Regions from separate parts of the Janthinobacterium sp. Mn2066 genome, predicted to be linked through region 4. Evidence: predicted binding sites of a transcription regulator. Region 4 holds the regulator's gene; each other region holds the start of a gene.
The links. Region 4 encodes LexA, which represses DNA repair genes until DNA is damaged. Its sites were predicted from a motif close to ACTGTATNNNNATACAGT; they were not measured.
Positions count from the first base shown of each region.

Region 1: the regulator LexA is predicted to act here: its motif matches at 903-920, upstream of imuA (translesion DNA synthesis-associated protein ImuA).
Region 2: the regulator LexA is predicted to act here: its motif matches at 1,262-1,279, upstream of ACL9RI_RS03285 (error-prone DNA polymerase).
Region 3: the regulator LexA is predicted to act here: its motif matches at 1,068-1,085, upstream of ACL9RI_RS09575 (PA0069 family radical SAM protein).

Region 1 covers NZ_JBMOUF010000001.1:712,222-714,422, forward strand. The annotation lists gene ACL9RI_RS03155 (putative Na+/H+ antiporter) at 1-733, opposite strand, end outside; gene imuA (translesion DNA synthesis-associated protein ImuA) at 940-1,650, shown strand; gene ACL9RI_RS03165 (Y-family DNA polymerase) at 1,580-2,201, shown strand, end outside.
Region 2 covers NZ_JBMOUF010000001.1:740,247-742,447, reverse strand. The annotation lists gene ACL9RI_RS03285 (error-prone DNA polymerase) at 1-1,248, opposite strand, end outside; gene ACL9RI_RS03280 (PhzF family phenazine biosynthesis protein) at 1,357-2,142, shown strand.
Region 3 covers NZ_JBMOUF010000004.1:233,856-236,056, reverse strand. The annotation lists gene ACL9RI_RS09585 (tRNA-uridine aminocarboxypropyltransferase) at 91-732, shown strand; gene ACL9RI_RS09580 (hypothetical protein) at 809-988, shown strand; gene ACL9RI_RS09575 (PA0069 family radical SAM protein) at 1,100-2,201, shown strand, end outside.
Region 4 covers NZ_JBMOUF010000015.1:118,832-121,032, forward strand. The annotation lists gene ACL9RI_RS24910 (cystathionine gamma-synthase family protein) at 1-431, shown strand, start outside; gene lexA (transcriptional repressor LexA) at 632-1,270, opposite strand; gene rpsF (30S ribosomal protein S6) at 1,524-1,910, shown strand; gene priB (primosomal replication protein N) at 1,929-2,201, shown strand, end outside.

The sequences.
Region 1 (2,201 bases), on a different contig from region 4:
TCGGCAGTTCGACATCGCCCGCCTTCGGCTTGATGTCGGAGGTATTGCTGTGCAGATATTTGCGCAGCAACAAGCTCACGCCGGTCGCGTTGACCAGCACGGCGACGGCCGCCTTCCAGCCGAAGTGGGCCGCCATGTAGGCGCTGTCCCAGTTCCAGGTGGTGGCCACCATCAGCACGGGCGGCGCGGCATAGGAGGTGAGCGTGCCGCCGATGGACACGTTGACGAACAGCACGCCCAAGGCGCCGTATTTCAGCCATTCAGGGATGCCGGGGCGAAAGATTTGCGGCGCCAGCATCAGCGCTGCCAGGGTCATGGCGGCTGGTTCCGTGATCAGGGAACCGGTCAGCGGCACCAGCGCCAGGCCCAGCCAGACCAGGGCCAGTTCCGTGCGCAGCGGCATCACGCGCGCCACGCCCTTGAGCAAGCGCTGCACGGCGTCCAGCACGGGGCGCGAGGCCGCCACCACCATCACCACGAAGACGAACAGCGGTTCCGTGTAGTGGCGCGATTCGGCATAGTCGACGGCGGCCGCGCCGCCCGACACGAAGGCCATCACGATGATCAGGATAAACGCCCAGAAGCCGAACACCACTTCCACCTCGCCCAGCAAATGCAGCAAGCCCGCATGGCGGGGGTGGCGGTGGGCCAGCACTTCAAACGATTTGGCGGCGAAGGTGTGCAGCAGGGCCAGGCCGAAGATGATGGCGCTGATCAATTGTATGGTAGTCAAATGCGTTTTCCTTATGGAAAAATGGGAGCCGTCCGGTGCATTTCCAGGCGGTAAGGAGAACACCCATGTTACAGCAAACGCCACATAAAACGGCGTTTTTCGGCGCTATGGGGTGGGCTGGCGCGAGTACGATTGCAGATAAGCCTTGCCAAAAGCGGAACTGGATAGTACTGTATATGCATACAGTATTTTGTTTGGATTCTTTTATGCAACATTCCGCCTTGATGGCCGCGCCGGAAGCCTTGCACCCATCGCTGTGGCGTGCCTCGCAACTGGGCCACGCGGCCACGCGCTGCCTGGACACGGGCTTTGCCGCGCTGTCCGCGCAACTGCCTGGCGGCGGCTGGCCCGGTGGCTGCCTGATCGACTTGCTGCTGCAGCAAGCGGGGTGTGGCGAGCTGCGCCTGCTGGCGCCGGCGCTGGCCCAGCTGCATGGTTTGCCGATTGTACTGTTGCAGCCACCCCATCCGCCGCAGGCGCTGGCCCTGGCGGCGCTGGGGCTGGCGCCATCGCAACTGCTGTGGCTGCGCAGTAGCGGCAGCAAGGATGCCTTGTGGGCGGCGGAAAATATCTTGCGCAGCGGCAGTTGTGGCGCTTTGCTGTTCTGGCAGCAACATGTGCGCAGCGACAGCTTGCGCCGCTTGCACCTGGCGGCGCAGGGCGGCAATACCCTGTTCTGCATGTTGCGCCCACTGCATGGCGCCCAGGATGCCTCGCCGGCGCCGCTGCGCCTGTCGCTGCGCCCGGCAGCCGGCGGCATCGAGATTGGCTTTATCAAACGCCGGGGACCGCAGCGCGATGCGCCGCTGTTCCTGCCTTTGCAACCTCCTTCTTTACTGCAGCGCCATGCGTCTCTGGATCGGCCTTTGCCTGCCCCGGCTCCCGCTCGAAGTCTTTTGCCCGAACTGGTCGGCTGACACGCTCGGCGTGGTGTTGGAGCAGGAGCAAGTCATGGCCCTGTCGCCGCAGGCCCGCCAGGCGGGGATCAAGCCTGGCATGCGGCGCGGCGGCGTGCTGATGCTGGCGCCGCAGGCACGTTTGTTCGAGCGTTCGCCCGCGCTGGAGGCGCAGGCCTTGCAGGAAGTGGCGCTGGCGCTGCTGCAGTTTTCGCCGCTGGTGGCACACGGCGAAGAGGCCACCTTATTGGTCGATGCGGGGGCCAGCCTGCGTCTGTTCGGCGGCGTGCGCGCCTTGTGCCGGCAGATCGCGGCCAGCCTGCACGCGTTGGGCTACACGGCGACGCTGTCGTGCGCGCCGACGGCAAGGGGCGCCTGGCTACTGGCGAACGCGGACGCTGGCCGGGTGCTGGGCATGGCGAGCCTGGCGCGCCGGCTCGACCGGCTGCCGGTCGGCTTGCTGCCGCCTGCGCGGCCGTACCTGGACTGGTTCGAGGGCATCGGTTGCCGTACCCTGGGGCAACTGCGCCGTTTGCCCCGGCCCGGCCTGCAGCGCCGCTGTGGCGCGGCCT
Region 2 (2,201 bases), on a different contig from region 4:
TCGGCCATATTTGGTATAAATATATTGAATCACTTCCTCGCGCCGCTGGTGTTCGAAATCGACGTCGATATCGGGCGGCTCATTGCGCTCGCGCGACATGAAACGCCCGACCAGGGAATTGCCGCGCGCCGGATCCACTTCCGTGATGTGCAGGCAATAACAGACGGCCGAGTTGGCGGCCGATCCCCGCCCCTGGCACAAGATGTCTTGCGAGCGGGCAAAGCGCACGATGTCGTACACCGTCAAAAAATACGCTTCGTAGCCAAGGTCGGCGATCAGTTCCAGTTCCTGCTCGATCTGCTCCTGCACCAGCGCTGGTATGCCCAAGGGAAAGCGGCCGCGCGCACCCGCATACGTTTCTTGACGCAAATAACTGGCTGGCGTGTGGCCGGCAGGCACCAGTTCATCGGGATATTCATACTTCAGGCTATCGAGCGAAAAGCTACATAGCCTGGCGATGCGCAAGGTTTCCGCCAGCGCCTGCGGCGGGTAGAGATTGGCCAGGCGCACGCGCGCACGCAAATGCTGCTCGGCATTTTGCGCCAGCGCATAACCGCACTCGCCCACCGGCTTGCCCACCCGGATCGCGCACAAGGTGTCGAGCAAAGGCTTGCGCGAGCGCACATGCATGCATACATGGCCGACAGCGACCACCGGCAAACCCAGCGCCTGACCAGCATCGAGCACGCTCATGCGGTGCGCATCGTCCTGTGCCCGCTGCAACAGATTCAAGCCTATCCAGCAACGCCCTGGGCCAAAGGTGGCAGCCATCCACGCTGCCTGTGCAGACACGGTTTCCGGCTGTGCCGGATAGCTGGGCAGCAAGATCATCAAACAGCCAGGCAAACCTTGCAAATGAGAAAACCCGGGCGACGGCGCGGCAAAATCGTCAGCCGTCAGCAGATAACGTCCCTTGGCCGCGCGCGTGCGCGCCATGGTGATCAGCTCGGATAAATTGCCATAGCCCTCGCGGTCTTGCACCAGCGCCAGCAAGGACAGACCCGGGCTGCCGTCAGCCTGCGTCAAATGAAAGTGCGCACCGATAATCAAAGGCAAGCCGGCCCGCTTGGCCGTTGCATGGGCCCGTACCACGCCGGCCAAGGAGCATTCGTCTGTAATGGCCAGCGCCTGGTAGCCCAGTTGCACGGCACGCGCCACCAGCTCATGCGCATGCGAAGCCCCATGCAGGAAGCTGAAATTGGTCAAGCAGAATAACTCAGCATAATCCGGTAAGCCTGCGCCCGACATGATGCACCTCAATACTGTATATAAACACAGTATATTATACGCATCCGAAAAGCGACTTTTCGTTTATGCTGAGACCCTACCCCTTAACGCCACCGACCATCATCCACCATGACTGTCCATCTCCTGAAATGTTTCGGCGCCGAAGCTGGCGGCGGCAATCCTGCGCTGGTGGTTGAAAACGACCACAGCAATGAAACGGCGCGCCAGGCCTATGCACTCGAACGCAATGTCAGCGCCTGCGTCTACATCGACCGCCAGCCCGACGGCGCCATCGTGCTCGATTATTTTTATCCGCACACGCGCAGCCCCTTGTGCCTGCATGCGACCCTGGCGGCCACGCATATCTTGCTGGGTGCAGCGGACGCGCCAGAGACCATGACGGTGACGACGGCCATGCGCGGCCAGGCGCTGCGGCTGGTACGCAGCGCCGACGGCTATCTGATCGGCCTGGCGCCGCAGCAGTCGCCCACCGTGAATCTGGAGCGGCATATCCCGTCGGAACTGATGGGCCAGCATATGCACCTGGTGTCGCCGCCCGCCATCGTCTCGGTGGGCAGTCCCAAGCTGCTGCTGGAAGTGGCCGACCGCACCACCCTGCGCGCACTGCGGCCGAACCTGGAATTGATTGCCGACTGGGGAGGCTTAAACAAGGTCAGCGGCTGCTATGTGTATTGCCATATTGGCGATAATCAATACGAAGGGCGCAACTTCAACCATCTCGATCCCGCGCTGGAAGACAGCGCTACCGGCGTGGCGGCGGGCGCACTGGCACTGCATCTGCAACAGTCGCTGAGCCTGTCGCAAGGCCATGTGACGCAGCAACCCTGTTTGATCCAGGCACAATACAAGCCCGGCGAAATCTGGGTAGGCGGCATGGTGCAAACAAGCACTTAAATAGTGATTAAGTCGCAATAACGCACCACGCTGATGCAGATAAAAAAACGGGGCAACAA
Region 3 (2,201 bases), on a different contig from region 4:
GATTTGCGACAGATTTAAATGGCAGAGACGCTCCCCCGGCATGGTGCGGGCGCTACAATCGCGGCTTAAAAATACCGCAAGCGCCCTGCCATGACCACCAGCATGACCCCTGACCCGAATAAACGTCCACGCTGCCCAGCCTGCCTGCGCGCCGTCTCCAGCTGCATTTGCCGCTGGATAGCTCCCGTGCAACACACGGTGGACGTGCTGATCCTGCAGCACCCGTTGGAAGTACGCAATGCCAAAGGCAGTGCCCGTTTGCTGCACCTGAGCCTGCCCAACAGCCGTTTGCTGACCGGCGAAAGTTTCGCCTCCAACGAGCTTGATACCTTGCTCGCAGGCAAGTACAACGTCTTGCTGTATCCCGATACCCCGGGCGACCGTTCCCTGGGCATCGCACCGCCACCCGACCTCGACCCTGCCGTGCTGGACGACTTGTCGCAATTGCGCCTTGTCGTGCTGGACGCCACCTGGCGCAAGAGCCGCAAGATGCTGTACCTGAACCCCCAACTGCAGCGCTTGCCGCGCCTGCCCCTGCGCGATACGCCCGCTTCGCACTATTTGATCCGCAAGGCGCATGCGCCGGACCAGCTATCAACCCTGGAAGCGACTTGTTATGCCCTGATGCAGTTGGAGCATGAGGAAGCCCGCTTTGTTCCCCTGATCGATGCGTTTGACGGTTTTGTGGCGCAGCAGTTGAGCTATGTCACGCCTGCTATCGACAATACTTGACGTTCCATCGCGATCAATACCCACGACCCTATCTTGCGCTGGAGAGCATGCGATAATTTCCGGCAAGCATATTTTCTTGCGTCCCAAGGCTGACAAAGAAGAGGTGACACTGGGCGGTGCAAGACTGATGTTCCACACCAGGGCCGGCGCCTATCCATTCGGCATCGGCTTGTCCGACGCGGCGGCAATGGCCGCAATTGAACAGATGGAGCAATTTTGCGGCAGGTCCTTGCTGCGTCAGGCCCAAGCCGCTTGACGTTAGTTTTCCAGATGATATACATCAAATAAAACGCTGAAGAACAGTCCTTGATCTTGCGTTGACAACGGCATAGTATACTGTATGGATATACAGTAAATGAGGCCGTTCATGAAAGCATTCCTTCCAGAGCACGATGACTACGATGCCGGACAAGTCATGTTGCCGCCGCCATCGCTCAAGGCGCGCAAGGGGCGTGGCGCCATCTCCAATCTGCAGGGCCGCTATGAAGTCCATGCGCGGGACGGTTTCGACGATGGCTGGGGTTTGCTGGATGACGATGGACAAGCGCCTGAATCCGCAGCGGCCGCCTGGAAGACGCAAGTCACGGCCGAGCAGGCGCGCACCATCCTGACGCGCAACGCTTCGCCTGATTTGCCGTTCAGTGTGTCGCTCAATCCTTACCGTGGCTGCGAGCATGGCTGTATTTATTGCTTCGCCAGGCCGACCCATAGCTACCTGGGCCTGTCGCCGGGGCTGGACTTTGAAAGCAAGCTTTTCGCCAAGGAGAATGCGCCCGAGCTGCTGCGGCGCGAGCTGGCCAAGCCAGGCTATGTTCCGGAATCGATCGCGCTGGGCGTCAACACAGACGCTTACCAGCCCTGCGAGCGCGAGTGGCGGCTCACGCGCAGGGTGCTGGAAGTGCTCGATGAATGTGCGCATCCGGTGGCCCTGATCACCAAGTCGTCCCTGATCGAACGCGATATCGATTTGCTGGCGCCGATGGCGGCCAAGCGCCTGGCGGCCGTCGCCATCACCATGACCACCCTGGACCCGGCGATTGCGCGTACGCTGGAGCCGCGCGCGGCGGCCCCGGCGCGGCGGCTGCGCACCATCCGCACCTTGACGGACGCGGGCATTCCCGTCGGTGTCAGCATTGCGCCCATCATCCCTTTCGTGACGGAGCCGGAAATTGAAAAACTGCTGGAAGCCGTGCGCGATGCGGGCGCCATCCACGCCCATTACGTGGTGCTGCGTTTGCCCTGGGAAGTCAATCCGCTATTCCAGCAATGGCTGCAAACGCACTTTCCCGAACGGGCCCAGCGGGTCATGAACCGGGTGCGTGAGATGCGTGGCGGCAAGGATTACGACAGCAGCTTTGGCGCGCGCATGCAGGGCGAGGGTATCTGGGCCGATTTGATACGCCAGCGCTTTGAAAAGGCCGTGCACCGGCTGGGGCTGCACGGCAAGGGCGGCCGCTTCAAGCAGCTCG
Region 4 (2,201 bases):
ACCACATCTCCGTGGGCGCAGAAACCATGGCCTTGCGCATGGACCGCACCTGCTCCAACGCGCTGGCCTTGGCGACCATGCTGGCGGCCGATCCGCGCGTGGCGGCCGTGCATTACCCTGGCCTGGCGGGCCATCCACAGCATGGCATCGCCAGCGAGCTGTTCCGCAGCTATGGTTCGCTGTTCAGTTTTGAACTGAAAGACGGCATCGATTGCTTCGATTTCCTCAATCGTTTGAATCTGGCGATTCCCGCCAGCAACCTGGGCGACACGCGCACCCTGGTGATCCCCGTCGCCCACACGATTTTTTATGAAATGGGCGCCGAGCGCCGCGCCAGCATGGGCATCGCCGAATCGTTGATCCGTGTTTCAGTTGGTATTGAAGACGAGGCGGACTTGCTGGAAGACTTCCGTCAGGCGCTGGACGTATAAAACGTCCGGGCAATAAAAAAGGGCCGCAACAGCCATGTTGCGGCCCTTTTTTGCTCGCGATATGGCAACGTTGCCGCGCCTTCAGAAACCGTAGCGAGCAAGCCCGATATCGGGTTGAGTAGCGCAGCCATACATTCGGTATGGCGAGCAACGGATGCCCGAGAGTGGGCTGCGCAGTGGGTTTATGAAGGTGTGCCCAATCAGTGCCAGCTGCGCATCAGTCCGACTGCGAGACCTTCCAGGGCAAACTCATCTTCCGGCGAGACGGTAATCACCTTGAAGTCCGGGTTTTCCGGGAACAGTTCGATCATGGCGCCAGTCTTCTTGTAGCGCTTGACGGTGACTTCGTCGCCGATGCGGGCCACCACGATCTGGCCATTCTTGGCACTGTCGATCTTTTTGACGGCCAGCAAGTCGCCATCCATGATGCCGGCGTCGCGCATGGACCAGCCGCGCACTTTCAGCAGGAAGTCGGGTTTGGCCGAGAACAGGGCCGGGTCGACGTTGTAGCTCGCTTCCAGGTTTTCTTCTGCCAGGATGGGCGAGCCGGCCGCCACCCGGCCGATCAGCGGCAGGGACATCAGCAGCGCGGCCGGTACCTTGGCCGGCAGCGGTTCGGCTGCGGCGGCGCCGATCAGGCGGATGCCGCGCGACGTGCCGGGCGAAATTTCGATGGCGCCCTTGCGTGCCAGCGCCTGTAAATGCTCTTCGGCCGCATTGGCCGATTTGAAACCCAATTCGGTGGCGATCTCGGCGCGGGTCGGTGGGAAGCCCGTGTTTTCAATCGCGTCCTTGATCAGGTTCAGGATTTGTTCTTGTCGTGCTGTCAGCTTGATCATGGGGTTGGGGGCATCGTGAAATGCTGTCTATATGAACAGTCTGTATTTTTGTACAGTATCGCCGACTATGCAAGTCTATTTCAGGCTTTTTGACGGATTTTCCAGGAAAACTGTCGGCGCGGCAGTGTTGGCGGGCGCGAAACAGGGAATGGTTGAATAGTTTGCCAAGAGCGGTTATAATCTTCGGCTGACCTTCCCACACTCGTCTTGACGCCGAGGTGGGCGATTATCAATCCGACCTGAAGGAGTTTGCATGCGTCATTATGAAATAGTCTTTATCGTCCATCCGGACCAAAGCGAGCAAGTGCCCGCGATGATCGAACGCTACAAAGCCAGCGTAACCACCCGCGGCGGTTCGGTACACCGCGTGGAAGATTGGGGCCGCCGTCAAATGGCTTACTCGATCCAGAAACTGCCTAAAGCACACTACATCTGCCTGAACATCGAATGCGACAACGAGACCCTGGTCGAGTTGGAAACAGCATTCAAATTCAATGATGCCGTGTTGCGTCACCTGACCGTTAAAATGAAGAAAGCTGAAACAGCTCCTTCGCCGATGATGAAATCGGTACAACGTGAAGACGCGGCCAAAAGCCACCGCACCGAAGCACCAGCAGCTGCTCCAGCCGTCGCCGCTTAATTCTTGACAGGACCTGCGCTGAACCAGCTACAAGTTACCGCCATCATTGCCGAGCGCGAAACATTGCGCTACACCCCGGCAGGCGTGCCGATTGTGAATGCAGTATTGCAACACAGTTCGCAGCAAATGGAGGCCGGTATTGCCCGTTTGACCGAGTTTGAACTTGCCGCGCTTGCCGCTGGCGAAATTTCAGGCCGCTTCAGTCAGGCAAGCTTGGGCGGTGTGTATCAGTTCACAGGTTTTCTGGCCAGAAAAAGCCGCAACAGCAAGAGTTTGGTGTTTCACATCATT